4 regions of the Kitasatospora sp. NPDC048540 genome follow, and region 1 is predicted to be linked to each of the others. Evidence: riboswitches for the same ligand, from Rfam matches in the RefSeq annotation. Region 1 holds a riboswitch; each other region holds the start of a gene.
The links. Region 1 has a riboswitch for cobalamin ahead of AB0D08_RS13405 (ribonucleoside-diphosphate reductase subunit alpha). Riboswitches for the same ligand answer to the same signal wherever they lie in the genome.
Positions count from the first base shown of each region.

Region 2: linked by a shared signal. The riboswitch ahead of metE (5-methyltetrahydropteroyltriglutamate--homocysteine S-methyltransferase) and the one ahead of AB0D08_RS13405 (ribonucleoside-diphosphate reductase subunit alpha) in region 1 are both predicted to bind cobalamin.
Region 3: linked by a shared signal. The riboswitch ahead of AB0D08_RS35390 (prenyltransferase/squalene oxidase repeat-containing protein) and the one ahead of AB0D08_RS13405 (ribonucleoside-diphosphate reductase subunit alpha) in region 1 are both predicted to bind cobalamin.
Region 4: linked by a shared signal. The riboswitch ahead of AB0D08_RS35025 (cobalamin biosynthesis protein) and the one ahead of AB0D08_RS13405 (ribonucleoside-diphosphate reductase subunit alpha) in region 1 are both predicted to bind cobalamin.

Region 1 is NZ_JBEZIR010000026.1:62,577-69,815, reverse strand. It holds gene mctP (monocarboxylate uptake permease MctP) at 1-1,274, shown strand, start outside; gene AB0D08_RS13420 (histidine phosphatase family protein) at 1,487-2,254, shown strand; gene AB0D08_RS13415 (helix-turn-helix domain-containing protein) at 2,281-3,258, opposite strand; gene AB0D08_RS13410 (GNAT family N-acetyltransferase) at 3,643-4,149, shown strand; cobalamin riboswitch at 4,226-4,362, shown strand; gene AB0D08_RS13405 (ribonucleoside-diphosphate reductase subunit alpha) at 4,622-6,961, shown strand; gene AB0D08_RS13400 (ribonucleotide-diphosphate reductase subunit beta) at 6,982-7,239, shown strand, end outside.
Region 2 is NZ_JBEZIR010000164.1:8,245-15,483, forward strand. It holds gene AB0D08_RS36685 (FAD-dependent oxidoreductase) at 1-413, shown strand, start outside; gene AB0D08_RS36690 (aromatic ring-hydroxylating dioxygenase subunit alpha) at 468-1,586, shown strand; gene AB0D08_RS36695 (S-(hydroxymethyl)mycothiol dehydrogenase) at 1,640-2,725, shown strand; gene AB0D08_RS36700 (hypothetical protein) at 2,795-3,010, opposite strand; cobalamin riboswitch at 3,087-3,239, shown strand; gene metE (5-methyltetrahydropteroyltriglutamate--homocysteine S-methyltransferase) at 3,421-5,736, shown strand; gene AB0D08_RS36710 (NAD-dependent epimerase/dehydratase family protein) at 5,855-6,811, shown strand; gene AB0D08_RS36715 (hypothetical protein) at 6,915-7,239, shown strand, end outside.
Region 3 is NZ_JBEZIR010000147.1:7,202-14,440, forward strand. It holds gene AB0D08_RS35380 (adenosylcobinamide amidohydrolase) at 1-574, shown strand, start outside; gene AB0D08_RS35385 (hypothetical protein) at 562-1,965, opposite strand; cobalamin riboswitch at 2,093-2,165, opposite strand; cobalamin riboswitch at 2,248-2,390, shown strand; gene AB0D08_RS35390 (prenyltransferase/squalene oxidase repeat-containing protein) at 2,499-5,408, shown strand; gene AB0D08_RS35395 (hypothetical protein) at 5,405-6,430, shown strand; gene AB0D08_RS35400 (energy-coupling factor transporter transmembrane component T) at 6,435-7,239, shown strand, end outside.
Region 4 is NZ_JBEZIR010000143.1:2,312-9,550, forward strand. It holds gene AB0D08_RS35010 (hypothetical protein) at 1-1,237, opposite strand, end outside; gene AB0D08_RS35015 (alpha/beta hydrolase) at 1,486-2,595, opposite strand; gene AB0D08_RS35020 (helix-turn-helix transcriptional regulator) at 2,723-3,412, opposite strand; cobalamin riboswitch at 3,711-3,873, shown strand; gene AB0D08_RS35025 (cobalamin biosynthesis protein) at 3,965-4,912, shown strand; gene AB0D08_RS35030 (cobyric acid synthase) at 5,228-6,754, shown strand; gene AB0D08_RS35035 (putative cobaltochelatase) at 6,824-7,239, shown strand, end outside.

The DNA.
Region 1 (7,239 bases):
ACTTCGTGCGTGGGCGGTACGGCTCCAAGGGGCTGTCGCTGGCCGTGGCGCTGACCGGGATCCTGGCCACCATGCCGTACATCGCGCTGCAGCTGGTCGGCATCCAGGCGGTGCTGGACGTGCTCGGGGTGGGCGGCAGCGGGAACTGGTTCATGAAGGACCTGCCGCTGTTCCTGGCCTTCGGCGTGCTGGCGGCGTACACCTACTCCTCCGGGCTGCGGGCGCCGGCACTGATCGCCTTCGTCAAGGACACCCTGATCTACGTCGTGATCATCGTGGCGGTGATCTACATCCCGATGCGGCTCGGCGGGTACGGGCACGTCTTCGACGCGGCCGCGCAGAAGTTCTCCGCCAAGAAGCCGGACGGCACCCCGGTGGGCTCGCTGATCACCGGCCCGAAGGCGCAGTGGGGCTACGCGACGCTGGCGCTGGGCTCGGCGATGGCGCTGTTCATGTACCCGCACTCGGTCACCGGCGTGCTGGCCTCCAGGTCCCGCAACACGGTCCGCCGGAACATGGCCCTGATGCCCGCCTACTCGCTGATGCTGGGCCTGCTGGCGCTGCTCGGCTTCATGGCGATCGCGGCCGGGGTCGGCAAGGGCGTGAAGGGCTTCAACGCCCAGCTGTCGGTGCCGCAGCTGTTCGAGGACATGTTCCCGGACTGGTTCACCGGGGTGGCCTTCGCCGCGATCGGGATCGGCGCCCTGGTGCCGGCCGCGATCATGTCGATCGCCGCGGCCAACCTGTTCACCAGGAACGTCTACAAGGAGTTCATCCGGCCGGACGCCACCGCCGCGGACGAGACCAGGGTCGCGAAGATCGCCTCGCTGCTGGTGAAGGTCGGTGCGCTGGCCTTCGTGCTGACCATGGACAAGCAGTTCGCGATCAACCTGCAGCTGCTGGGCGGGCTGTGGATCCTGCAGACCTTCGTCTCGATCGTCGGCGGCCTGTTCACCCGGTGGTTCCACCGCTGGGCGCTGCTGGCCGGCTGGGCGGCGGGCATGGTCTACGGGACCTGGAAGGCGTACGGGGTGTCCTCGCCCGCCACCAAGCACTTCGGCGGCAGTTCGGCCGAGATCCCCGGGATCGGCGAGATCGGCTACATCGGGCTGACCGCGTTCGTGCTGAACCTGGTGGTGGCCGTGGTGCTGACGCTGGTCCTGAGGGCGGCCAAGGCCCCCGAGGGGCTGGACGCCACCTCGCCGGGCGACTACACCGCCGACGCCGGGGAACCCTCCATCGAGAAGGCCCCGCAGCCCGCGGTGGCGCACTGAGGCGGCGCACCGGGACAGGCGGCGCACTGAGGCATTGGGGGCGCACTGAAGTCCGGCACGCGCCCTGCAATGCCGTACGCGCCCTGTGATCGCGCCGTCGCCTCGGTCGACACTGGTCGGCACTTGAGGTGACGGCGCGATCATATCGGGTGATCATCCATGTGGCGGGCCGTTCGTCCCGGGCAGAGACACGGAAACGGGGAGACGCTGCCATGACAGAGCTGGGCACCATCCTGAACGGGCACCGGGGCCGGCACGAGGGCGTCAGACTGCCCTCGCTGCTGATCGCCACCCGGCACGGCGAGTCGACCGCCAATGTGGAGTTCCGGCACGCCGACGCGACCGGCGCGCTGACCGTACCGATCACCAGCCGCGACGCCGACATCCCGCTGTCCATCCGGGGCCAGGCCCAGGCCCGGGCGCTCGGCCGCTGGTGGGCCGAGCTGCCGCCGGACGACCGGCCGCGCAGCGTCTGGTGCTCGCCGTACCTGCGCACCACCGAGACCACCCGGATCGCGCTCGCCCAGGCCGGCGGCCTCGGCGCGGTGCCGGTCACCACCGAGGTGCGGCAGGACGAGCGGCTGCGCGACCGCGAGCTGGGCATCCTGGAGATGCTCACCAAGGCCGCCATCGACAAGGAGCACCCCGCCGAGGCCGCCCGCCGCCGCCGGATGGGCGAGCTGCACTACCGGCCGCCGGGCGGCGAGAGCTGGCTGGACGTGGCACTGCGGATGCGCAGCCTGCTGGCCGACCTGGCCCGGGAGGAGGACGGCCGGCCGGTGCTGGTGGTCGCCCACGACTGCACCGTCCTGATGCTGCGCTACATCCTGGACCGCCTCACCGAGCAGCAGCTGCTCGCCCTGGAGCCGGTCCGCAACTGCTCGGCCAGCCGCTGGCGGGCCGAGCACGGCCGGCTGGTGCCGGCCGGCTGGAACGACACCGGCCACCTGGACCGGGCTCCCGATCAGCCGGCCGGCTGAGCCGCGGGCCGGTCCGACGCGGAGCGTCAGACCGGGCTCTGGGCCCGCTGCTGCGCCGGCGTCCCGCCGAACGCCCGCCGGTAGGCCTGCGGGGTGGTGCCGAGCCGGCGGCCGAAGTGGTGGCGCAGGGTGGCCGCGTTGCCGAAGCCGCAGCGCGCCGCGACCGCGTCCACCGGCTCGCCGGTGGCCTCCAGCAGTCGCTGGGCCAGCAGCACCCGCTGGCCGGTCAGCCAGCGGTGCGGGGTGGTGCCGGTCTCCTGCTGGAAGCGGCGGGCGAAGGTGCGCGGCGACATGTGGGCGCGGGCGGCCAGCTGCTCCACGGTGAGCTCGCGGTCCAGGTGGTGGCGCAGCCACTCCAGCAGGCCGCCCAGTGACTCGCCGTCCTCGGCGGGCAGCGGGCGGGCGACGAACTGCGCCTGGCCGCCCTCGCGGTGCGGGGCGACCACCATCCGGCGGGCGATCCCGCGGGCCACCTCGGGTCCCTGGAGCTTGCGGACCAGGTGCAGGCAGGCGTCGATGCCGGAGGCGGTGCCGGCCGCGGTGATCACCGGGTCCTCGTCGACGTAGAGCACGTCGGGCTCGACGGTGGTGAGCGGGAAGCGTTCGGCGAGCAGGTCGGAGTGGCGCCAGTGGGTGGTGCAGCGGCGGCCGTCGAGCAGGCCGGCCGCGCCGAGCAGGAAGGTTCCGTTGCAGATCGACAGCACCCGGGCGCCGCGCGCCACGGCGGCCCGCAGGGCCTCGATCAGCGGGGCCGGGTACTCGTCCCGGATTCCGGTGGCGGCGGCGATCACCAGGTCGGCCCCGGCGATCCGCTCCACGCCGTGGGGGACGTCCACGCTGAAGCCGGCGTGGGTGCGCAGTGGTCCGGGGCGGGCCGAGGCCAGCGCGAAGTCGTAGACCGGCAGGCCGTCGTCGCTGCGGTCGAGGCCGAAGACCTCGCAGGCGACGCCCAGTTCGAAGGGGTGGATCTCCTCCAGCACCACGGTGACGACGTTGCTCAGCATGGTCCCAGGATGCCGGTGGCAGCTTTTCGAGGCAAGTGGTCTTTTCTGCCACTCGTGGCCGCGCCCGGGTGTCGCGAGAGTGGAGGACATGGACTCTTCGGCATCGATGGGCGTGCTCGCCCTGGCCGCCGCGGTCGGGGGCTTCGGCCTGCTCGGCCTGCTGGTCGGCCGCGACCTGGAACGCACCTCCCGGCACGGCCGGGACAACTGGCACCGCCCCGGCGGCTACCCGGCCGACCCCGGCGGGCCGGACCGGCTGCACGGCGCCGCGGCGGGCGCGGGCGCCGCGACCACCAGCCCGCCCCCGGCCGCGCCGCCGTTCACCACCCGGCTCGCCACCACCCTGGCTGCCGCCGCCGACCGCGGCCCCGGCAGACTGGTGGCATGGACACCGCCCCCGACCTCGTCATCCGCCGGGCCCTCCCCGAGGACCTGGACGCCGCCGGAGCCCTCTCGGTCGAGGTCTACGTCGGCGAGGGCTACAGCCGCCCGGACGGGCCCTATCCCGAGCTCCTGCGGGACACCCGGCGCCGCGCCGAGGAGGCCGAGCTCCTCGTCGCCGTCGACCCGGCCGGCGGAGCCGTGCTCGGCAGTGTGACCTTCGCCCCGGGCGGCAATCCGTGGGCCGACATCGCGGCGCCGCACGAGGGCGAGATCCGGATGCTGGCGGTGGCCCGGGCGGCCCGCGGCCGGGGCGCCGGGAGCGCGCTGGTACGGGCCGCGATGGCCCGCAGCCGGGAGCTGGGGCTGACCGGGATGGCGTTCTCCACCCGTCCGGCGATGACCGCGGCACACCGCGTCTACGAACGGCTGGGGTTCCGGCGGAGCCCCGAGCGGGACTGGGAGCCGGCCCCCGGCATTGATGTGATCGTCTATTCGATCACATTCTGACGGCTCACCCCGTGGCGCAACGCAGTCGAGCGACCACGACACGCGGCACTACATCTGGTGGCGCATCCTGACCCCGCCCACAACATGTATGCTCGCTCTCGCTGTCGACGCAGGGGAACCCGGTGGGAGTCCGGGACTGCCCCGCAACGGTGAGCGGGCTTCGCAACACCCTGACCCGCGAGTCCGAGACCTGCCGACGGCGTGCCACACGGCTTCCCCGCAGATGCCTTGCAGCACCGCAGTACTTGTCCGGGCCTCGCGGGTGGGCCGGGGTGGGACCACGCACGCCTGGTGATTCGGCGTGCCGCTCCGCCCTGCCTGAAACGGTCCGGCCGATCTCGTCCGCCGCCGCCACAGGAGAGAGTGCGCCTTGACCGTCGCCGCCTCAGTCGCCCTGCCGTCCCAGGGTTCCTCCCCCAGCCTCCGGCCGGGTGGTGCCACCACCACCGCCGACGCTGATCCCGGTGCCGCGCTGCTGCGCCTGCTCACCGACCGCAGCGCCGACCTTCCTCAGGTGGACCCCGGCCACGTCGCCGCCGCCGCGCTGCGCGGCCGCCACGCCGGCTCCGACTTCGCGGAGCTGCGTGGACTGGCCGTGGAGGCCGCCGCGTCGATGATCGCCGAGGACCCGCAGTACTCCAAGCTCGCCGCCCGGCTGCTGGCGCTGGAGATCTCGGACGAGGCCGTCGGCCAGGGCGCCGTGTCGTTCGCCGCCTCGATCGCCGTCGGCCACGCCGAGGGCCTGATCGGCGACACCACCGCGGACTTCGTGGCCAAGCACGCGGACGCCTTCGACGCCCTGATCGACGAGCGCGGCGACGACCGCTTCGAGTACTTCGGCCTGCGCACCGTGCAGTCCCGCTACCTGCTGCGCCACCCGATCACCCGCAAGGTGATCGAGACCCCGCAGCACTTCCTGCTCCGGGTGGCGGCGGGCCTCGCCGTGGGCGACGGCGAGCAGGCGGTGCGCGAGGTCGCGGAGCTGTACGCGCTGATGAGCGCGCTCTCCTACCTGCCGTCCTCGCCGACCCTGTTCAACTCCGGCACCAAGCACCCGCAGATGTCCAGCTGCTACCTGCTGGACTCGCCGCTGGACAACCTGGACTCGATCTACTCGCGCTACGCGCAGATCGCCCGGCTGTCCAAGCACGCCGGCGGCATCGGCCTGTCCTACAGCCGGATCCGCTCGCGCGGCAGCCTGATCCGGGGCACCAACGGCAAGTCCAACGGCATCGTGCCGTTCCTGCGCACCCTGGACTCCTCGGTCGCCGCGGTCAACCAGGGCGGCCGGCGCAAGGGCGCCGCCTGTGTCTACCTGGAGACCTGGCACGCCGACATCGAGGAGTTCCTGGAGCTCCGCGACAACACCGGCGAGGAGGCCCGCCGGACCCACAACCTGAACCTGGCGCACTGGATCCCGGACGAGTTCATGCGCCGGGTGAACGCCAACGCCGACTGGTCGCTGTTCTCCCCGGCCGACGTGCCCGAGCTGGTCGACCTGTGGGGCGCCGACTTCGACGAGGCGTACCTGAAGGCCGAGCAGGCCGGCAAGGCCGTGCGCACCATCCCCGCGCAGACCCTGTACGCCCGGATGATGCGCACCCTGGCGCAGACCGGCAACGGCTGGATGACCTTCAAGGACGCCTCCAACCGCGCCGCCAACCAGACCGCGCTGCCCGGCCGCACGGTGCACTCCTCCAACCTGTGCACCGAGATCCTGGAGGTCACCGACGACTCCGAGACCGCGGTCTGCAACCTGGGCTCGGTCAACCTCGGTGCCCACGTGGCCGACGGCGCCACCGTCGCCGACCTCACGGGCGCGATGGACTGGGACCGGCTGGACGCCACCGTGCGCACCGCCGTGACCTTCCTCGACCGGGTCATCGACATCAACTTCTACCCGACCCCCGAGGCCGGGAACTCCAACTCGCGCTGGCGCCCGGTGGGCCTGGGCGTGATGGGCCTGCAGGACGTCTTCTTCAAGCTGCGGATCGACTTCGACTCGGCCGAGGCCAAGCAGCTGTCGACGCTGATCGCCGAGCGCATCATGCTGACCGCCTACGAGCGCTCCAGCGAGCTGGCCGAGGAGTTCGGGCAGCACAGCGCGTACGGCGAGACCCGCGCCGCCCGCGGCCAGCTGCACATCGACCACTTCGACACCGCCCCGCAGTGGACCGAGCGCTGGGACGCGCTGCGCGCGAAGATCGCCACCACCGGCCTGCGCAACTCGCTGCTGCTGGCCATCGCGCCGACCGCCACCATCGCCTCGATCGCCGGCGTGTACGAGTGCATCGAGCCGCAGGTCTCCAACCTGTTCAAGCGCGAGACGCTGTCCGGCGAGTTCCTCCAGGTCAACCCGTACCTGGTGCGTGAGCTCAAGGAGCTCGGCGTCTGGGACCAGCAGACCCGCGACTCGCTGCGCGAGTCCAACGGCTCGGTCCAGGACCTGGGCTGGCTGCCCGCCGAGGTGCGCTCGCTGTACCGCACCGCCTGGGAGCTGCCGCAGCGCGCCCTGATCGACCTGGCCGCCGCCCGGCAGCCGTACATCGACCAGAGCCAGTCGCTGAACCTCTTCATGGCGGCGCCGACCATCGGCAAGCTCTCCTCGATGTACGCCTACGCGTGGAAGGTCGGTCTGAAGACCACCTACTACCTGCGTTCGCGCCCGGCCACCCGGATCGCCCAGGCCGCGTCCGGCGCCGCCCGCACCGCCGCCCCGGTGCCGGTGCCCACCCCGACCCTGACCCCGGAGGAGGCGGCGGCCCTCGCCTGCTCCCTGGAGAACCCCGAGTCCTGCGAGGCCTGCCAGTGAGTTCCGCCGATCGCGAGAAGATGCTGCTCGACCCCGGGTTCGAGCTGACCCTGCGTCCGATGCGCTACCCGTCGTTCTACGACCGGTACCGGGACGCGATCAAGAACACCTGGACCGTGGAGGAGGTGGACCTGCACTCCGACGTCGCCGACCTCGCCAAGCTGAGCGAGGGCGAGCGGCACATGATCGGCCGGCTGGTCGCCTTCTTCGCCACCGGTGACTCGATCGTCGCCAACAACGTGGTGCTGAGCCTCTACAAGCACATCAACTCCCCCGAG
Region 2 (7,239 bases), on a different contig from region 1:
TGGAGAAGGGCTACCGCTCCTGGGGCACCGACCTGACCGCCGAGCACAATCCCTACGAGGCCGGGCTCGGCTTCGCCGTGCGCATGGACAAGGGGGACTTCCTCGGCCGCGACGCGCTGCTGGGGATGACCGAGGAGACGGCTCCGCGCAGGCTCGCGTGCCTCCTGTTGGACGATCCACACGCCGTCGTCATGGGCCGGGAACCGGTGTACGTGGACGGCGCTCCCGCGGGATACGTCACCAGCGCCGCATACGGGTACAGCGTCGGCGCCTCCATCGCCTACGCCTGGCTCCCGCGCGCCGCCGCAGCTCCCGGCCGGAGGGTGGAGGTGGAGTACTTCGGCCGGCGGCTGCCCGCCACCGTCACCGAGGAGCCGCTGTTCGACCCGAAGATGACCCGCATCCGCCGCTGACCCGGCGCGGCGCCCGCTCCGGTCGTGCGTTCCCCTGACGAAAGGCCTGCCGCTGTGACCACCGAGCTCCCGCCGAGCCTGATCCCCACTCTCCCGGGCTCCTCCTACACCGACCCGCAGATCTTCGCGCTGGAACAGGAGAAGATCTTCGAGCGGATGTGGTACTGCGCCGTACGCGCCAGCGACCTGGACAAGCCCGGCAGCTTCCGGACCGTGCAGGTCGGCCGGGAGAGCGTGCTGATCACCCGGTCCCGGGACGAGAGCGTCAAGGCGTTCCTCAACATCTGCCGCCACCGCGGCGCGCGGCTGTGCACCGAGGAGGAGGGCGAGGTCAGGCGCAGCTTCCGATGCCCCTACCACGCCTGGACCTACGGCCTGGACGGCCGGCTCGTCGCCGCACCCAACCTCACCAGCATGCCGGACGTCGACCGCACCACCTACGGCCTGGTCCCGGTGCACGTGCGCGAGTGGCTCGGCTACGTGTGGGTGTGCCTTGCCGACGAGCCGCCGTCCTTCGAGGCAGACGTGATCGGCGCGGCGACCGAGCGCCTGGGCACTCCCGAGGCGGTCGAGCGCTACCAGGCCGAGGGGCTCGCCGTCGGCCGCCGGATCCGCTACGAGGTGAAGGCCAACTGGAAGCTGATCGTCGAGAACTTCATGGAGTGCTACCACTGCGCCACCATCCACCCCGAACTGACCGAGGTGCTACCGGAGTTCGCCGGCGGCTACGCGGCGCAGTACTACGTCGGCCACGGCGCCGAGTTCGCCGAGGACGCCGAGGGCTTCACCGTCGACGGAAGTGCGGGCATGGACCGGATCCCGACCGTCTCCGCGGACCAGGACCGCAAGTACTACGCGATCACGGTCAAGCCGCAGGTGTTCATCAACCTGGTGCCCGACCACGTCATCGTGCACCGGATGTTCCCGCTCGCCGCCGACCACACCGTGGTGGAGTGCGACTGGCTCTTCGTCAGGGACGTGGTCGAGGCCGGCCGCGACACGTCCCGCTCGGTGGAGCTGTTCCACCGCGTCAACGTCCAGGACTTCGACGCCTGCGAGCGCTGCCAGCCCGCCATGGACTCGCGCGCCTACCGGACCGGCGGTGTGCTGGTGCCGAGCGAGCACCACATCGGCGCGTTCCACACCTGGGTCACCGACCGGCTCCGCGGGTGACAGCACCACGCGTGTCCCCACCGTCCCCTCCACCCGGCAGAAGGTTGTGCTCCATGGCTCAGCAGGTCAGAGGTGTCGTCGCCGCAGGCAGGGGCGAGGCGGTCAGGATCGAGACGGTGACCGTGCCCGACCCGGGCCCCGGTGAGGCGGTGGTCAAGGTCGAGGCCTGCGGCGTCTGCCACACCGACCTGCACTACCGGGACGGCGGGATCAGCGACGAGTTCCCCTTCCTGCTGGGCCACGAGGCCGCCGGGACCGTGGAGTCCGTGGGCGAGGGGGTGACCGAGGTCGCGCCCGGCGACTTCGTCATCCTGAACTGGCGTGCGGTGTGCGGACAGTGCCGCTCCTGCAGGCGCGGCCGCCCCTGGTACTGCTTCGACACCCGCAACGCCGGGCAGCGGATGACCCTGGCGGACGGCACCGAACTCACGCCGGCGCTCGGCATCGGCGCCTTCGCTGAGAAGACACTCGTCGCGGCGGGCCAGTGCACCAAGGTCGACCCCGCCGCCTCGCCCCTCGCCGCCGGACTGCTCGGCTGCGGCGTCATGGCCGGCCTCGGCGCCGCCGTCAACACCGGCGGGGTCTCCCGGGGGGACAGCGTCGCCGTCATCGGCTGCGGCGGAGTCGGCCACGCCGCCGTCATGGGCTCCCGGCTGGCAGGGGCCGCCCGGATCATCGCCGTCGACCTCGACGACCGCAAGCTCACCACCGCGCGCAGGCTCGGCGCCACCCACACCGTCAACTCCCGTGAGCGCGACGCCGTGGCAGCCATCCGCGAGCTCACCGGCGGCAGCGGCGCCGACGTCGTCATCGAGGCCGTCGGCCGCCCGGAGACCTACCGGCAGGCCTTCCACGCGCGCGACCTCGCCGGCACCGTCGTCCTGGTCGGCGTGCCCACCAGCGAGATGACCCTGGAACTGCCGCTGCTGGACGTCTTCGGCCGGGGCGGCGCGCTCAAGTCCTCCTGGTACGGCGACTGCCTGCCCTCGCGGGACTTCCCCATGCTGATCGACCTCTACCTCCAGGGGCGCCTGGACCTCGATGCCTTCGTCACCGAGACCATCCCGCCGACCGACGTCGAGGCCGCCTTCGCCCGCATGCACAACGGCGATGTGCTGCGCTCGGTGGTGGTCTTCTGACGAGCACGGCGCCCCGCCCGGGGTGAGGCCCGCCGGCCGGCGCCCAGTGGCCGACGGCGTGAACGCCGGTCAGGCCGGCGCGATCGGTGGCTGCGCGGCGAGCGCCGCCACCAGCGCGGGCCGTGAGGTCACCACCAGCGGGTGCCCGAGACGGCCGGCCTCGGCCCTGGGCAGGTTGCGGACGTCCTCGCCGGCGTCGACGTTCCCGAGACCGCCGGCCAGGAGGAACCGCCGGCCGAGGGTGAGCGGGTGCGGAGTCTCACCATGTGGGCGATCGGGTGACATTCGGGCCCCGGGCCGGGGGAGTGGGCATAGGCTGACCGGTGCAGCTGGTTCGCCCCGTCCGCCAGGCGGGGTGTCGTAAGAGGGAACCCGGTGGGAATCCGGGACTGCCCCGCAGCGGTGAGTGGGAACGACCGCCGTCATACGCACTGGGCCCGGGAGGGTCTGGGAAGCGACGGCCAGTAGGTGCCCGCCCTTCACAGGGTGGGTGTGCCCGCGAGTCCGAAGACCTGCCCGCTGCCCGCCCGCGATCGATCCGCGGGCGGCCACCCGGTGACCTCGAGGGCGGGTCGGCGACCACAACAGGCGGAGCAGGCACGCGCACGCGCGGGCCGCCGCCCTGTTCGTCATCCCTTCGCGCTCCCGTCCCGTCCCCGGGTACCTGAGGACACAGACTCGCGAAGGAGAGTCCCTTGACAGCGAAGTCCGCAGCCGCGGCCACCCGCGCCACCGTGTACGGCTACCCCCGCCAGGGCCGGGACCGGGAACTCAAGAAGGCCGTCGAGGGCTACTGGAAGGGCACCGTCACCGCCGACGCCCTCCGGGACACCGCGGCCGGCCTGCGCCGGGCGAACTGGGAGCAGCTCGCCGACGCGGGCGTACGGGAGGTCCCCACCGGCGACTTCTCGCTCTACGACCACGTGCTGGACACCACCCTCGCCGTCGGCGCGATCCCGGCCCGCCACCGCGCGGCGGTCGACGCCGACCCGCTGGACGGCTACTTCGCCATGGCGCGCGGCACCCAGGACGTCGCGCCCCTGGAGATGACCAAGTGGTTCGACACCAACTACCACTACCTGGTGCCCGAACTCGGGCCCGACACCGCCTTCACCGCCGACTCCGCCAAGGCCGTCGCGGAGCTGGGCGAGGCGCTCGCCGCCGGCCACGAGGCCCGCCCGGTGCTGGTCGGCCCGGTGACCTACCTGCTGCTCGCCAAGCCCGCCCCGGGCGTCGCCGCCGACTTCCTGCCGATCACCCTGCTCGACCGGCTGCTGCCCGTCTACGCCGAGCTGCTGGCCGACCTGCGCGCCGCCGGCGCCGAGTGGGTGCAACTGGACGAGCCCGCGCTGGTGCAGGACCGCACCCCGGCCGAACTGAACGCCGCCGCCCGCGCCTACCGCGAGCTCGGAGCCCGCACCGACCGGCCGAAGCTGCTGGTCGCCAGCTACTTCGACCGCCTCGGCGAGGCCCTGCCGGTGCTGGCCAAGGCCCCGGTCGAAGGCCTGGCACTGGACTTCACCGGACCGGCCGCCGGCAACCTGGACGACCTCGCCGCGGTCGGCGGACTGCCCGGCAAGCGCCTGGTCGCGGGCGTGGTGGACGGCCGCAACGTCTGGATCAACGACCTGGAGAAGTCACTCGCCACCCTGGCCACCCTGCTCGGCCTCGCCGGCACCGTCGACGTCGCCACGTCCTGCTCGCTGCTGCACGTCCCGCTGGACGCCGACGCCGAGCGCGACATCGACCCGCAGATCCTGCGCTGGCTCGCCTTCGCCGAGCAGAAGGCGCAGGAGGTCGCGCTGCTGGCCCGCGGCCTGCGCGAGGGCACCGGCGCGATCACCGCCGACCTGGCCGCGAACCGGGCCGACCTCGCCTCCCGCGCCACCTCCCCGATCACCCGTGACCCGGCGGTCCGCGCCCGCGCCGCCGCCACCACCGCCGAGGACGCCCGCCGCGCCCAGGCGTACCCGGAGCGCACCGCGGCCCAGCGCGCCCGGCTCGGACTGCCGCTGCTGCCGACCACCACCATCGGCTCCTTCCCGCAGACCTCCGAACTGCGCCGCGCCCGAGCCGACCTGACGGCCGGCCGGATCGACGCCGGCGCCTACCGGGAGCGGATGGAGGCCGAGGTCCGCGAGGTGATCGCCTTCCAGGAGCAGGCCGGCCTGGACGTCCTGGTGCACGGCGAGCCCGAGCGCAACGACATGGTCCAGTACTTCGCCGAACAGCTCACCGGCTACCTCGCCACCCGGCAGGGCTGGGTGCAGTCCTACGGCACCCGGTACGTGCGGCCGCCGGTGCTGGCCGGAGACATCTCCCGCCCGCACCCCATGACGGTCGACTGGTTCCGCTACGCGCAGAGCCTCACCGACCGTCCGGTCAAGGGCATGCTCACCGGCCCGGTCACCATGCTCGCCTGGTCCTTCGTCCGCGACGACCAGCCGCTCGCCGACACCGCCCGCCAGGTCGCCCTCGCCCTGCGCGACGAGGTGAACGACCTGGAGGCCGCGGGGGCGGCCGTCGTTCAGGTCGACGAGCCCGCCCTGCGCGAGACACTGCCGCTGCGCGCCGCGGACCGCCCGGCCTACCTCGACTGGGCCACCGGGTCGTTCCGCCTGGCCACTTCCGGGGTGCGGGCCGACACCCAGATCCACACCCACATGTGCTACGCCGAGTTCGGCGCGATCATGACCGCGATCGACGAGCTCGACGCGGACGTGATCTCGCTCGAGGCCACCCGTTCGCACATGGAGGTCGCCGGAGAGCTGGCCCGGGCCGGCTACCCGCGCGAGGTCGGGCCCGGCGTCTGGGACATCCACTCCCCGCGGGTGCCCGGCACCGACGAGGCCCTCGAGCTGCTGCGGGCCGGGCTCGCCGCGATCCCCGCCGAGCGGCTGTGGGTCAACCCCGACTGCGGCCTGAAGACCCGCGGTTGGACCGAGACCCGGGCCTCGCTGGACAGCCTGGTCGGCGCCGCCCGCAAGCTGCGGGAGGAACTCGCCGGCTGACGGCCGGCGGGGACCGCCGGGGCGGGCGCGGAAGGTGTTCCGCGCCCGCCCCGGAAGCCGTACCGGGCTCCCGAATCCCGGTGGAGGCGGCGGGCGGACACCGTTACTGTCGACCGCCATGCGACTTCTCGTACTTGGCGGCACCTCGTTCGTGGGCCGGGCGATCGTTGACGACGCGCTGCGGCAGGGGGTCGAGGTGACCCTGTTCGGCCGGGGCAGAACCGGCGTGGACCTGTTCCCGGGCGTGCCCCGGCTGATCGGTGACCGGGACACCGGGGACTACACGGCGCTGCAGGGCGGCAGTTGGGACGCCGTCGTGGACGTCAGCGGGTACGTGCCGCGCCACGTCGGTCAGGCGATGGCGGCGCTCGGCGACCGGGTCGGCCGGTACCTGTTCATCTCCAGTCAGGCCGTCTACGTGCAGACGGGCGTGGGGCCGGGCTCGGACGAGGACACACCCCGCCGCCCGCCGGTGCGCGACACCGAGGAACTGGACGAGGACACCTACGGGCCGTGCAAGGTGGCGTGCGAGGACGACGTGGTGGCCCGGTACGGCGCACGGGCGACGATCGTGCGGCTGGGAAAGGTCGCCGGGCCGCACGACGTGCAGGACGGGCTCGTGTACTGGGTCCGCCGGGCCGCGCGCGGCGGCCGGGTGGCCCTGCCGGGCAGCCCCGAACAGCCCGTTCAGGTGGTCGACTCCCGCGACGCGGCCCGCCTCGTGGTGCAACTGCTGCAGGACGACAGGCCCGGCGCGTTCCACGCCGTCGGCCCGGCCGAGCCGACCACGATGGCCGAGCTGATCACCACCTGCGCGCAGGTCGCGGGCAGCCGGGTCGAGATCGTCCCGGTGCCGGCCGGAGCGGTGCCGCCGTTCTTCCCGCTGACCCGCCCCGAGTCGATGTGGCCGACCCAGCAGCGGAGCCCCGCGCGCGCCCGCGCCGCCGGCCTGCCCGCAACCCCGTTGGCGGTGACCGTCGCTGACGTACTGGCCTGGGACCGCGAGCGCGGCGAGCCGCCGCTGCGGCACGGACTGTCCGCCACGCAGGAGGCGGACCTGCTCGCCGGAGCCTGACGGACCGGCATGCGCGGGCGGTGTGCCCACCCCGTGCAGGGCGCCTGGAGGTTCGGAACCGGGGGATCGGCCGGCGGCGGGCGGGTGGCATGATGTGGCGGCCATGACCGTCACCGTCGCCCCGGGGCCAGCTCGCCGTACGGCCGCACTGGATGTGCGGCTGGTGCGGGCGTCGGCCTTCGCCACGGTGAGCGTGGCCCTGGCCGCAGCGGCGCACGGCGCCGCGGGCGGGGCAGCGGTGGGCCTGCCGCTGGTCGCGCTGGGCTGGCTGCTGGTCTGCGCCGCGGCGGGCGTGGCGGCCGGCCGCCGCCGGTCACTGCCGGCGATCACCGCAGGCGTGGCGGCCGGGCAGCTCGGACTGCACCTGCTGTTCCGTACCGGGCACACCATGACCACGCCGCTCCCCACGCCCGCCTCCATGCCCGGCA
Region 3 (7,239 bases), on a different contig from region 1:
GGGGTACGGCCGGATGGATCCGGACCGGCACCTGGCGGAGCTGGCCACCGCCCACGGGCTGACCGGTCCCGGGGCCGGCCTGATGACGGCCGCCCAGGTGGACGCGGTGACCTGGGCCTGCGACGCCGGGGCCATCGCGGTAGTCACCGCGGGGATCGGCGTGCCGAGTTGGGCCGCCGCGCCGGAGCCGGCGGCCGCCCACGGGCCCGGGACCATCAACATCCTGGCGGTCGTCCCGGTGGCGGTGTCCGATGCCGGTCTGGTGAACCTGCTGGCCACCGCCACCGAGGCGAAGGTGCAGGCGCTGCTGGACGCCGGGTACGACTGCTCGGGGACGCCCTCGGACGCGGTGTGCGTCGCGGTACGGCGCGCCCGTCCCGGGGAGAGCGCGGAGCCGTTCGGCGGGCCGCGCTCGCCGTGGGGCGCGCGGGTCGCCCGCGCGGTGCACGCCGCGGTACGCGAGGGCGCGGAGGCCGACCGCGCGCGCCGGGCACGCGGTCCGGTGCCCGACCACGCGTACCCCCGGCCCGGCTGCCGCCGGACCTACGAGCTGGCGGATGCTCAACTGCCGTAGCGCAGCGAGACGGTGTCGCCGATGTTGATGACCGTCGCCCGGGTCGCGGCGGTGGCAGCGGCACCGTCCAGGCTCACCTTCCAGGACGAACCACCGCTGTTGGCGGTTGAGTTGACCGCGGTGACGGTACCGCTGCCGGTGGGCGGGGTGACCGAGGTGACGCAGCCGCTCGGGGTCGCGGTGGCGGCGGCGTCAAGGACGGCGCCCAGCGTGGTGGTGGCGCCGGTCGGGGTGACGGTGACGGCGCAGACCTTCAGTGCGCCGGCGGTGCCGTTGTCGACGATCAGCGCGAGGCGGGCGGCCGTCCCGGCGGTGAAGGCTCCGGTGGCGGCCCAGGTCGGGGTGCCTGCGGTGACCGGCGTGGGCGGGGCGGCGGTGAAACCGGCGCCCGCGACGGCGCGCAGCCCGTCCACGGAGGCGTAGGCGGAGGGCGCGGTGTCGGTGGGCAGGTACTTGAAGCCGCCGCCGGGCTTGAACTGCTGGGCGATCAGGAAGTCGATCGGGGTCTTGCCGCTGCCGCTGGTGAAGTCGGCGCCCTGGGGGTTGATGCCGCAGGCGTTGAGGCCGGAGACGGCCCAGCCGTTGGAGTCGGTGTTGGCGCCGAACATGGAGTTGAAGGCGCCGGAGGGGACGAGTTTGCCCTTGAGGAAGTTCTTGGCGGCGACGATCGCCGCGTCGGTGCCGGGCACGCCGCTGCTGCACAGTGAGGCCATCGCGGCGCCGGTCATGTCGATGTCGCTGCCCTGGGCGAGCGCGGTCGGGTTGCCGGCGGCCTTGCCGTAGTTCCAGCCGCCGTCGTTGTGCTGGTTGGCGCGCACCGCGGTCACGGTGGCGTCGATCAGGGCCTGCGGCACGCGCTGGGCCCCCGCCTGGGTGCGGGCTCCGCCGAGCGCGAGCAGGCCGAAGACGGTGCCGTTGAAGTTGGCGGACGGGCCGTAGTAGCCGGGTTCGGCGCTCTGCCAGTACGCGGCGAGGTCGGCGATCAGGTTGCGGCCCGGGCCGGCCCGGGCCGGGTCGATACCGGCCGCGTAGGCGTTGAGGACGGCGCGTTCGTAGTCGGTGACGACGGGCGAGGCGCTGGGCCAGGAGGCCGCGGCGAGCTGGTTGCGGTAGACGGTGCGGGCGTTCTTGGTGGTGTCGCCGCCGGGGGTGACGTCGACGGCGGCCGTCCCGGCGGCCGCGAGGGCGCTGAACGCCCACTCGTCGGACAGCCCGCCGCCGGTGACGTAGCTGCCGTCCGAGCCCTGCAGCGACTTGAGGTAGGTGACGCCGGTGCTCCTGGAGGTGGCGATCTGGGCCGGGGAGGCGGTGGCGCCGGCCGGGACGGCGGACACCAGCAGGGCGCCGGCCGCCAGGGCGACGACGGTGACGGAGGAGGGGCGGAGGGGCACGGTCGGGCTCCTTGGGTGGGGGCGTCGACCCGCGCCGGTCCGGTGTCCCCGCGGGGGAGCACGACAGCTGGGGCGGCCGCCGCCCGGATCGCGTGGGCTGGCTCTCGCTCGTGGTGCGCGGCCGGGCGGGCATTCGGGCTCGGGGCGTCGATCCGCCCCACACCGCTGCGCGTCAGCCCCGGATTCGCACCGGGTTCCCCCACACGGCCACCGGGGACGCTACCGCACCTCACGGGTGGTCAGGAGGTGGGGAAGGCGACATGACGCCTCGTTGACTCCCCGCTCGGCCGCATGGTCTGATGAACCGGTTTTTTACCCTCGGCAGTCAGGGGAAGCCGGTCCGATTCCGGCGCTGACCCGCAACCGTGGACCCGTCGCCGAGCGGCGGGTGAGCCGGAATGCCTGCGCCGAGGGGCTTGGTCAGCAACACGTGCGTCGTCGCGGACTACGACGCGGTCCGGATCGGCTCCCCTGCCCGGGACCCGGTCGGCTGCGCCGTCGTTACCCCGCCTCGACCGATCAGGGAGTCGCCGGTGAGGGTCAGCAGCACGCGTACGGGGCACAGAGGCCGGGGTCCGGCCTCCCTCCTGCTCGCCACCGCCATCGCGATCACCGCGGGCGGCGCCGTGATGATCGGCCACCCCGACCGTGCCGCCGCCGACCCGATCGAGGAGTGCACGGCCACCACCGGCGCCGTGGTCGCCGTCGACTTCACCCACTGGGGCGGCAGCGTGGTGCGCGGCTGCGACGCCCACCCCACCACCAGCATGAACCTGCTGCACAACGCCGGGTTCACCACCACCGGAACCGAACACGACGGACCCGCCTTCATCTGCCGCCTCGGCAGCGGCACTTTCGGCAACGGCGTCCAGTACCCGACCCCCGCCGAGGAACCCTGCGTCAACACCCCGCAGGCGACGGCGTACTGGTCGTACTGGACCGCCGAGCCCGGCCAGGACACCTGGTCCTACAGCCAGTTCGGCGCCGGCACCCAGAAGCCGAAGCCGGGCGAGGTCGAGGCCTGGGTGTACGGCGGCACCGACGTCGGCGGCAGCAGCGGCGTGCCCGCCTTCACCCCGGACTCGGTCCGGGCGAAGAACGCCGCTAGCCCCTCACCGTCCGACGCCGCATCGGCCTCGGCCTCGGCATCCGCCTCCACTAGCCCGACCGTCGCGCCGCCCGCCACCGGCGACCCCGCGGCCGCGGCAGCCTGGCTCGCCGGGCAGCTCGTCCACGGCGACCACATGGAGAACTGGGCCTTCGAGGGCCCCGACTACCCCCGCACCTCGCTCACGGCCCTCGCCCTCGCCGCGGCCGGCACCCAGGACCCGGCCCTGCGCAAGGTCGTCGCCTTCCTGGAGGCGCACACCGACGCCTTCCTCCTCCCCGACGGCCCGAACGGCAGGCCCGGCTCCCGCGCCGCCGCCCTGCTCGCCCTCGTCGCCGAGAGCACCGGCGGCAACCCCCGCGCGTTCGGCGGCCACGACCTGCTCGCCGCGCTGACCGACCACGTCTGCACCGCGGCCGGCGAGGACGGCAAGTGCACCGCCGCGGGCGACTTCCTCGGCGCCGCCTCGCCCTGGGTGCAGGCCCTCGGCGTGATCGCCCTGCTGCGCGGCGACGTCACCCCGCCCGCCGCCACGCTCGCGCGGTTCGACGCCCTGCGGTGCGCCGACGGCGGCATCGCCGGCGCCATGATCGTGCCCGGCGAGAACTGCGAATCCGACCCGTCCAACACGGCGCTCACCGTACTGGCCCTGCGCAAGGCCGGCAGCGCCGACCCGACCGCGCAGAAGGCCGCCGACCGGCTCGCCGCGAGCCAGCAGGCCGACGGCTCCTACCTCCCGTACGCCGGTGCCCCCGGCGGCGACACCGCCAGCACCGCGGGCGCGGCCCAGGGGCTCAAGGCCACCGGCCGCACCGCCGAGCAGGCCGCCGCCAAGTCCTGGCTCGCCGCCCGCCAGAACAAGGACGGCGGCTTCGGCCCCGACGAGGGGACCACCGACTCGGACCCGGCCGCCACCGAGCAGGCCATCCTCGCCCTCACCGGCACCGACCCGGCGAGCGTCACCCACGACCTCGGCTCCGCCACGCAGCCCCCGAAGCCAGGCAAGGCACCCGACCTGGCCAAGGGCAGCGCCTATCTGACCGCCCCGGCCAACCTGATCGACGGCCACTACTACGAGGCCTTCCCGACCTTCGCCGACTTCGGCCTCACCATCGACGGCGCCTACGCGCTCGCCGCCACCGGGACCGACGACGCCGCCCTGCGCAAGATCGTCGACTTCCTGGACCAGCAGGGCAAGGACGCCAACGACCGCACCGTCAACGACTGGACCGGGGTCGGCACCGAGTTCGCGGGCGGCGGCTCGATCGGCAAGGAGGCGCTGCTCGCCGAGGTGGTCGGCCGCGATCCGCGCGCGTTCGGCGGCCACGACCTGATCGCCGCGCTCGCCCGGGCCGTCTGCGCGCACGCCGACGTCGACAACGGCTGCGCCGCTCCGGGCAACTACCTCTGGGCGACCTCGGTGTTCTCCCAGTCCCTGGGTGTGATGGCCCAGGTGCGGGCCGGGGACGCCGAGCACGCCGCCGCGCCGATCACCTACCTGAAGAGCCTTCAGACCGCCAACGGCTCCTGGCCCAGCCTCATCCCCGCTGCCGGCGACTCCGACGTGGACAGCACCGCGATGGCCGTGATGGCCCTCGCACTCGTCCCGGGCGACGAGGCGGCGCAGGCCGTCGACAAGGGTCTCGCGTGGCTCGCCGCCCAGCAGCAGCCGGACGGCGGCTTCCCCGGCGCGGCCGGCGACTCCACCAACTCGGCCGCCCTCGCCGTCCAGGGCATGACCCTTCGGCAGAGCACCTACGCCGGGCGGATCGCCAAGGCGGTCGAGTTCCTGGCCGGACAGCAGAACGCCGACGGCGGGTTCGACGTCGCCACCGCCGGCCAGCAGGGCTCCGACGTCCGTGCCTCCACCCAGGCGCTCGGCGGCGCCACCGGCATCTCGTTCGGCAACCTGCACCGGGACCTCGGCACCGGAACCGGCACCCCGACCCCGACCGGATCGCCGACCGCCTCGTCCTCCGCCCCCGACTCCCCTACGGGCTCCGCCTCGCCGTCCACCCCGGCGTCCCCGGTGTCCCCGAGCGGCAGTGACTCCGCCTCCCCGGCCCCGGCCACCTCGACGACCGCCGGCCGGGGCACGGACACGGCCCCCGCCTCCTCCGGCACCCGGACCGCGAACGGCAGCGACAGCACCGGCACCACCGGCAGCACCGGCAGCGCCGACGACTCGGCCGGCGAGCCGGCGGGCGGTCTGGCCTGGACCGGCACCGATGTGCTCGGGCTGGTGGTCCCGGCCCTGCTGCTGACCGCGGCCGGCGGCGGCGTGCTGGTCGCGACCCGCCGCCGGACGGCCGCCGCCCCCGGGCGGCACCGGTGATCCGCCGCGCCGGGAACGCCCTCGCCCGCACGGTCGCCGCCGCGGCCGTCGCCCTGGGCCTCGCGCTCGGCGGGGTCGGTACGGCCGTGGCCCCGGCGGCGGCCTCCCCGCTGCCGATCGAGCAGTGCACCGCGACCTCCGGCGTCGTCCTCGCGGTCGACCTCGGCCACTGGGGCGGCCCGCTGCTGCGCTCCTGCGGCACCACGCCGACCACCGGCTACGCCCTGCTCAACCAGGGCGGTTGGAAGACCACCGGTACCGGGCACGACGGCCCGGCGTTCATCTGCCGGATCGGCTACAGCGGCTTCCAGGGCGGGAAGCAGTATCCGACGCCCGATCAGGACAAGTGCGTCCTGACGCCGCCCGCCACCGCCTACTGGTCGTACTGGCACGCCGACCCGGGCCAGAACACCTGGTCGTACAGCCAGCTCGGCGCCATGAGCTACCAGCCCAAGCCCGGCAGCGTCGACCTGTGGATCTTCGGCGGCACCAACATCGAAGGCACCGAGGGCCGCCCGGCCTTCTCCCCCGACAGCGTCCGCGCCCACAACACGGCGCCCGGCGGCGGCCCGGGCCAGAGTTCCGCGCCCCAGCCGCCCAGCACCGCGCCCGCGGGCGGCGGTTCGGGCGGCGGCAACGCCAACGGCGGTGCGAACGGCGGCGGTACCAAGGGCGGCAGCGCGGCCGGCGGCTCCGGCGGCGGTACCAAGGGATCCTCCGGCGACGCCACTCCCCAGCCGGGAGCCTCCGCGAGCGACACCGCCCCTGCGGATCCCACCGTCACGGAGAGCGCCCCGGCGTCCCCGAGCACCGCCACCGATCCGGCCTCCGCCACCGCTTTCCCGACCGCCCCGGCCTCGCCGAGCGCGGGCGCCACCATCGTGGACGCGGCCCCGGCCCCCGACGCGCCGCACTCCGCGGGTTCGATCGCGCCCGCCGTGACCGGAGCCGCCCTCGTGGTGGCCCTCGGCACCGCCACCGCGGTCACCGCGCTGCGCCGCCGCCGGCGACGGGCCGAGTGAGCCGGTGAAACAGCTCGACCAGCGCGCCCCCGGCCGGGTACCGCGCGACCTGCACCCGTTCGCCTGGTGGATCTGGGCGCTGGCCATGGCGACCGCCGCCAGCCGCACCACCAATCCGCTGCTGCTGTTCCTGGTCCTCGCGGTGCTCGGCTATGTGGTCACCGCCCGCCGGACGGAGGCCCCCTGGGCGGGCGGCTTCAAGTACTACCTGTGGCTGGCGCTGACCGTGGTGGCGATCCGGGTCGTCTTCCGCTGCGTGTTCGCGACCGGCATCACCCCGCACGACCACCTGCTCTTCTCGCTCCCGCACATCCCGACCCCGGCCTGGTACGCGGGGATCCGGATCGGCGGGCCCGTGTCGCTGGAGGCCACCCTGTCGGCGGCCACCGACGGTCTGCGGCTGGCCTGCCTGCTGTGCTGCATCGGCGCGGCCAACACCCTCGCCAACCCCAAACGCGCCCTGCGGGTGCTCCCCGGGGCCCTGTACGAGCTGGGCGTCGCCGTCACCGTCTCGCTCAGTGTCGCGCCCCAGCTCGTCCAGAGCGTCCAGCGCGTCGTGCGGGCCCGGCGGTTGCGGGCCGGCCGGAGCAAGGGCATCCGTGCTCTGCGCAGCATCGTCGTCCCGGTCCTGGAGGACGCCCTGGAACGTTCGCTGCACCTGGCCGCCGCGATGGACTCGCGCGGGTACGGCCGTTCCGGCACCGCCACCCGCGCCTCCCGCCGGGTCACGGGTGCGCTGATGCTGCTCGGCATGGGCGGCCTGTGCGCCGGGGTGTACGGGCTGCTCGACGGCACGGCGCCCGCCGCGC
Region 4 (7,239 bases), on a different contig from region 1:
CGAGCACCGCGGCCGCGGTGTCCACCCAGAGCCAGGCGGCGTCCTCCGCGCCCAGCACGTCGGCCGGCGAGACACCGTCCTCGTCCAGCTGCTCGGCCAGCCACAGCAGCGCGTACGGGCGCAGCACGGCCTCCTCGACCGCCCCGCGGACGGCCGCCTCGGCCGTCCGGCCGGCCACCCGGAGCGCCTCGAAGGCCAGGCCGCGCACCAGCGCGTCCTCGCCGCGGGCGGCGTCCAGCAGCTCGGCGACGGCGCGGTCGGCGGGCCGGGCCGCCACCCAGGCGCGGTACTCGGCGCGGGCCGGGCCCGGCGAGTAGTCGGCGCAGGCGCTGAGCAGCTCGGGGGCGCTCTGCTCGATGTGCCCGGCGGCGGTCTGCGCGACCGTGCAGATCTCCTCCAGCTTGGCGCGCACCGCCCAGTGCCCGAGCGGGGACAGCTCGGCCGCCTCGTCCTGGCGGGTCAGCGCGCCGACTGCGGCGAGGCCGTCCAGCATCCAGTCGAGCACCGCGGCCACGTCGCCGGCCGAGGGCAGGGTGTCGATCTGCGGTTCGCGGCAGGTGCCGCGCACGGCCGAGACGGCGGAGGCCGCGTGCGGGACCGGCGACAGCGGACCGGCGCCGACGGCGACCCCGACCCGGCGCTCGTCGAGGCCGCGCTTGAGCAGCTCGAGCAGCTCGCTGTCGGGAACCGGGCCGTCCACCAGGTGCAGGAACGAGAGCAGCTGCGGGGCCTGGTCGACGGCCTGGCCCGCCAGCACCGCGAACACGCCGCGCATGGCGGCGGGCGGCACGGGGGCGAGCAGCGTCCAGGCGTCGAACAGCGCGGACCAGCCGCGGACCACCGCCTCGTCGTCGTGCTCCCAGGCGTGCAGCCGCCAGCCGGGTCCGGCGCCGCTGTCGCGGAGCTCGACCAGGCCGATCTGCAGCGCCTGCCCCCAGGCCTTGGCGGCGGCGCCGACGGTCATGGCGAGGGCCAGCCCGGCCGCCCTGGCGTCGTCGGGCAGCAGCTCGCCGCGCTTGTCGACCTCGCCGAGCTCTCCGGCCCAGCGGGCGACCCGGACCGCGTCGGCGAGCATCCGCCGGGCGAGCGGGGCCAGCTCCGCGGGCGCGGGGAAGCCGTCGGGTACGGGTACCCGGCCCCGCCCGGGCTTGGGCTGGGGGGTACGGCGGCGGGCTGCGGCGGGGCTGCCCTGGATTGCGCTGTCGGCTCGGCGGGCCGTGCCTGGCAGACGGGTCACCGTCGCACCGGTACGGATCGTCGGCGGGAGCGGGGCATCACGGTCGCGCGGGTTCCGAGACGTCACGCCGTGCAGTCTTCCCCTTGTACGGGCGTTCTGTCACATCGGCTGCGGCGCGTCTTTGCGGGGGGCGGCCCCTCGGCGGCCCCGGATGCGGGCAAGGGCCCGCAAACCGGGCCGAGGTGACCGCCGTAAGCGCCCCGTACACGACAACAAGCCGAGGTCCGACCGGCCGGGAGTGGCCGGTTTCAGATCAGCGGGGTGAGCCAGCGCCGCAGGTGCTCCAGATAGCGGTCCGGGTCGGCGTTCCACAGCGCGGCGTGCTCGGCACCCGGCACCCCGTACAGGCTGACCAGCTGTTCCCGGCGGCCGGCGAGCCGTTCGGCAGCCGCCCACGGGGCGATCTCGTCGGAGCGGCTGTGCATCAGCAGGACCGGCACCTGGAGGTCCCGGCCGTCCGCGAGGCGTGCGAAATCGGCCAGGTCGACGCCGGAGCGCCCCTGGGCCGCCAGGGCGCCCAGTTCGGCCACCGCGGCCGGTGCCCCGGAGCGCGCCGCACCCCGCCGCGCGGTGGCCGGCCAGTCCAGCACCGGGGAGTCCAGCACCAGCCCGGCCACCGACCCGCGCCAGTCCGAGCGGACCGCCGTCTGCATCGCGATCGTCGCCCCGAGCGACCAGCCGTACAGCACCACCCGGCCCGCACCGGAGGCCAGCGCCGTGTGGACCGCCGCGTCCACGTCGCGCCACTCCGTCTCGCCGAAGTGCCCGAGCCCGTCCGGCGAGGGCGGCGCGCCCTCGTCACCGCGGTACGTGACGGTCAGCGTCGGCACCCGCAGCGAGCGCAGCAGCGGCAGCACCGGCAGCACCTGGGTGCGGTCGGCTCCCGGGCCGTGCACCAGGACCACCCAGGTCCCGCGGACCGCGGGGACGTACCAGGCGGGCAGCTCGCCGATCTCGGCGTTCACGGAGGAGTCGACGTACTCGATGCCCAGCGCGGTGAGCGGGTCACCGACGTAGACCCGGGGCGTCAGCCGCACCTCGGTGCCGGCGGTGAGGGTGCCGCCGTCGGCCCGCTCCAGGCGCCGGGTGACGGTCTGCACATCGGTGCGCAGCACGTCGCCGACCACGGCGTGACCGCCGTCCCCCCACTCCAGGGCGTACCGGCCGGGCCGGACCGAGGCGGTGGTGCGGGTCAGCGTGACCTGGCCGGGGCCGAGCGCGTGCACCCGCAGCGAGGTGCCCCCGCCGCCGTCGGCGGGCTTCAGCACCCGGTCGGAGACCTTGCGGCCGAGCAGCAGGACCGCGGTCCCGGTCCCGACGACGGCGGCTGCCACGACGGCGGCGGTTTGCCAGCGCATTGTGCTCCCCGGTGTGCTGATCGCGGACCGAAATCGATGCGCTCCCAGTCCACCGTCCGGCCCCGGCCCGGGCCACCGGGCGGGGCCGTTCGAGGGGCTGCGGGCCGGGCCGCCGGGGCGGCGCCCGTCAGATCGGGAGTTCGGTGCGGTGCCGGGACAGCAGTTCCCAGAACCGCGGCGTCGGCAGCTGCCGCGGCTGCTCCTCGGCGGCCGGGGCGGCCGCACCCCAGTGCATCGGCACCTGGTACTCGCCCTGCAGCTCGGCCAGTACCAGCGCCAGCACCTCCTGGTCCACCGGCACCAGGCGGGCCACCGGCTTCAGCTGGCCCTGCCACCGGCCCTGCACCACCTGCCGCAGCCGCTGGTCGAGGTCGTCCTGGTGACCGGTGATCCACACCAGGGTGCGCAGCCCGAGTCCGAGCACCCGGGCCAGCGCCCTGGTCTGCTCCGCGTCACCTGCCCAGCGGCCGGTCAGCTCCGCCTTCGCATAGCTCTGCGGGGTGACCCCGATCTGCCGGGCCGCCTGCTCCTGGCCGAGCTCGCGGGCCACCCGGAAGTCCCGCAGGCTCGCCGGGCGGGCGCCCATCAGCTGCGCCGGCGGACACCACAGGGCACGCGCCAACGCGATGAACTCCTCCTCGGAGGGCCGGACGGCACCGCTCTCCCACCCGATCACATGGGCCGGCAGCAGCCGTACCCCGTGGGCGGCCATGCCCTCGGCCACCTGGTCCGGCGTCAGACCGAGACCGGCGCGGTGGGCCCGGGCGGCCGCCGGGGAGAACGGCACCGGGGTGGGGGCGGGCTGTCTTCGTCGCATGGGACCGAAGCTAGGGCCGGGGCCGCCGCCCCCTGTAGCCGCTGAACGCACGAACCCCCGTTGGACAGATCCACAGTGGACTGGTCGAACCGACAACCGTCCGCCCCGCAGGCGCCCGGCTACTCGGAGGTAGAGACGGCTGACGCCGCGGGTGCCCGCTCCGTAGGAGAGGTGCGCGGGAGCGCGGGCCGGCGGCCGCCTCCGGTCGCGGCCGGGGCCAGGGTCACAGCCCGGGCCGCGGGCCCGGTGAGCTGGGGTGATGACGTGTGATCAAGCCCTCCGGCGGTCTTGTTGACTCCCGGACGAAGCGCGTGATGGGATCCTTGCGCCATACGGAGGCAAGCAGAGGAAGCCGGTGCGAGTCCGGCGCGGTCCCGCCACTGTCACCGGTCGGCGCCCCCGCAGCGGCGGGCGGTCGCCAGGCCGGGAGCCAGGAGACTCTCACCACCGTTCGTCGATCCAGGGCGCGGACCCTGAGTGAGGACACCTAGCCATGCAGGCTGCCCAGGACCGAGCCACGCCCGCCACGCCGTGCGCCGACTGACCCCCGCCCTGCCCTGGCTGCTGGGCGCCGTCGCCGGCTACCTGGCCGACGCCCGGTACGGCGACCCCCGGCGCGGGCACCCGGTCGCCCTGTTCGGCTCGGCCGCCGGCCGGCTGGAACGGGCCGTCTGGCGCGACCACCGGGCCGTCGGCGCCGCCTACACCGCCACCTGCGTGGGCACCGTCGCAGCCGGCGCGGTCCTCACCGAACGCACGCTGGGGCGTTCGGCCGCCGGCCGCACCGCGCTGGCCGCCGCCGCCACCTGGACCGTCCTCGGCGGCACCTCCCTCACCCGCGAGGCCCGCACCATCGCCGCCTCCCTCCGGGCAGGCGACCTGACGGCGGCCCGGGAACGGCTGCCGCACCTGTGCGGCCGCGACCCGAGCGCCCTGGACGAGCAGCAACTCGCCCGCGCGGTCGTCGAGTCGGTGGCCGAGAACACCGCCGACGCGGTGGTCAACGCACTCACCTGGGGCGCCCTCGCCGGGACGCCCGGACTGCTCGCCTTCCGGGCCGTCAACACCCTCGACGCCATGGTCGGGCACCGCTCGGCCCGCCACCGGCGCTTCGGCTGGGCCTCCGCCCGGCTGGACGACGTGGCCGGCTGGCCCGGCGCCCGGCTGACCGCGCTGCTGACCGTCGCCGCGGCGCCGCACCCGCGGACCGCCTGGCAGGTCTGGCGACGGGACGGCTCCGCCCACCCCAGCCCCAACGCGGGCCAGGCCGAGTCGGCGTTCGCGGGCGCCCTCGGCGTACGGCTCGGGGGCACGCTGCATTACGGGACGCGGGTCGAGCACCGGCCGGTGCTCGGCGCGGAGCTCCGCCCGGTGGCGGCCGACGACATCGAACGGGCCTGCCTCCTCTCCCGCCGCGTCGGCACCCTGGCCCTGGCCACCACCGTCCTCGCCCGCACCGCCTGGACCCTGACCCGCCGCCACCCCCGGGGCACCCGATGAACCGATCACGCTGGGCACCCCCCAGGGGCTCTACCCCACAGAGCTGGGCACCCCCCAGGGGCGCTACCCCACAGAGCTGGGCACCCCCCAGGGGCGCGGGGAACTGCGCGAAGTCGGAAGGCGCCGCGCCGCACCTCCCGCAGCGCGCAGTTCCCCGCGCCCCTGAAAGGACGCACCCCCGAGGCACGAAGACCGACGTGACCGCGCCGCACCTCCCGCAGCGCGCAGTTCCCCGCGCCCCTGAAAAGACGCACCCCCGAGACACGCCCGGAGGGCCGGCCGGGGGCCCGATGACGACTGAGGAATGGTGTGGGCGTGGCTAAGGCGCTGCTGGTGGCCGGTACGACGTCGGATGCCGGGAAGAGTGTGGTGACGGCGGGGATCTGCCGGTGGCTGGCCCGGCAGGGGGTGCGGGTGGCTCCGTTCAAGGCGCAGAACATGTCGCTGAACTCGTTCGTGACCGCCGACGGCGCCGAGATCGGCCGGGCACAGGCGATGCAGGCGGCCGCCGCCCGGGTGGACCCGGAGGCGGCGATGAACCCGGTGCTGCTCAAGCCCGGGGCCAACGGCCGCAGCCAGGTCGTCCTGCTCGGCCGGGCCGTCGCCGAGGTCGGCGCCCTGGACTACCGCGACCGCAAGCCCGTCCTGCTGGAACGGGCACTGGCGTGCCTGGCGGATCTGCGCAGCCGGTACGAGGTGGTGGTGTGCGAGGGCGCCGGGTCGCCCGCCGAGATCAATCTGCGCGACCGGGACATCGCCAACATGGGGCTGGCCACCGCCGCCGGCCTGCCGACCGTGGTGGTCGGGGACATCGACCGCGGCGGGGTGTTCGCCGCGATGTACGGGACGCTGGCGCTGCTGTCGGCCGAGGACCAGCGGCACGTGGCGGGCTGGTTCGTCAACAAGTTCCGCGGTGACGCGCGGCTGCTGGAGCCCGGGCTGGCGATGCTGCGCGAGCTGACCGGCCGTCCGGTGCTGGGCACGCTGCCGATGCTGTCCGGGCTGTGGCTGGACGCCGAGGACTCGCTGGACCTGACCACCGTGGTGGCGCAGGGCGCGGCGGTCGGGCCGGTCGGGGCGGACGTGCTGCGGGTCGCCGTGCTGCGTTTCCCGCGGCTGTCGAACTTCACCGACCTCGACGCGCTGGCCCAGGAACCGGGGGTGCTGGTGCGCTGGGCGACCCGCCCGGAGGAGCTGGCCGACGCCGATCTGGTGGTGCTGCCCGGTACCCGGTCGACCGTCGCCGACCTGGCGTGGCTGCGCGAGCGCGGGCTGGAGGCCCCGGTCCGGGCCCGGGTCGCGGCCGGGCTGCCGGTGCTCGGGGTGTGCGGCGGGTTCCAGATGCTGACCCGGGAGATCACCGACGAGGTGGAGTCCGGGGCCGGTACGGTCGCCGCGCTCGGGCTGCTGCCCGCCCGGGTGGTGTTCGGCGCGGAGAAGGTGCTGGCCCGGCCGGTCGGCGTGGCGTTCGGGGAGCCGGTCGAGGGGTACGAGATCCACCACGGGGTGGCCGAGGTGGAGGGCGGCGAGGCGTTCGTCACCGACGGGCACGAACGGGCGCTGGACGGCTGCCGGGTGGGCCCGGTCTGGGGCACCACCTGGCACGGGGTGCTGGAGAACGACGGGTTCCGGCGGGCGCTGCTGCGCGAGGTGGCGGCGCTGGCGGGGCGGGCGTTCGTTCCCGCGCCGGACACGTCGTTCGCCGCCGCCCGCGAGGAACGGCTGGACCGGCTGGGGGATCTGATCGAGGAGCATGCCGACACCGACGCGCTGTGGAAGCTGATCGAGAACGGGGTACCCGCCGAGGGCGCACTGCCCTTCGTACCGCCCGGTGCGCCGTGAACCGCGACACCGTGAACCGCGACACCGTGAACCACGGCACCGTGACAAGTCTGGAGAGTGGCACGAGAGATGAGTGACGTCCGATACCCGTTCACCGCGATCGTCGGCATGGCCGACCTGCGGCTCGGGCTGCTGCTCAACGCCGTCTCCCCGGCGGTCGGCGGGGTGCTGGTGCGCGGCGAGAAGGGCACCGCCAAGTCGACGATGGTGCGGGCCCTGGCCGGGCTGCTGCCGTCGATCGCGACCGTGGACGGCTGCCGGTTCGCCTGCGACCCGGCGGCCGTGGACCCGCAGTGCCCGGACGCTCCGCACGGCCTGCCGGGCACCGCGCTGCGCCCGGCGCACCTGGTGGAGCTGCCGGTCGGCGTCTCGGAGGACCGGATCGTCGGTTCGCTGGACCTGGAGCGGGCACTGGCCGAAGGTGTCAAGGCGTACGAGCCCGGGCTGCTGGCCAAGGCGCACCGCGGGGTGCTGTACATCGACGA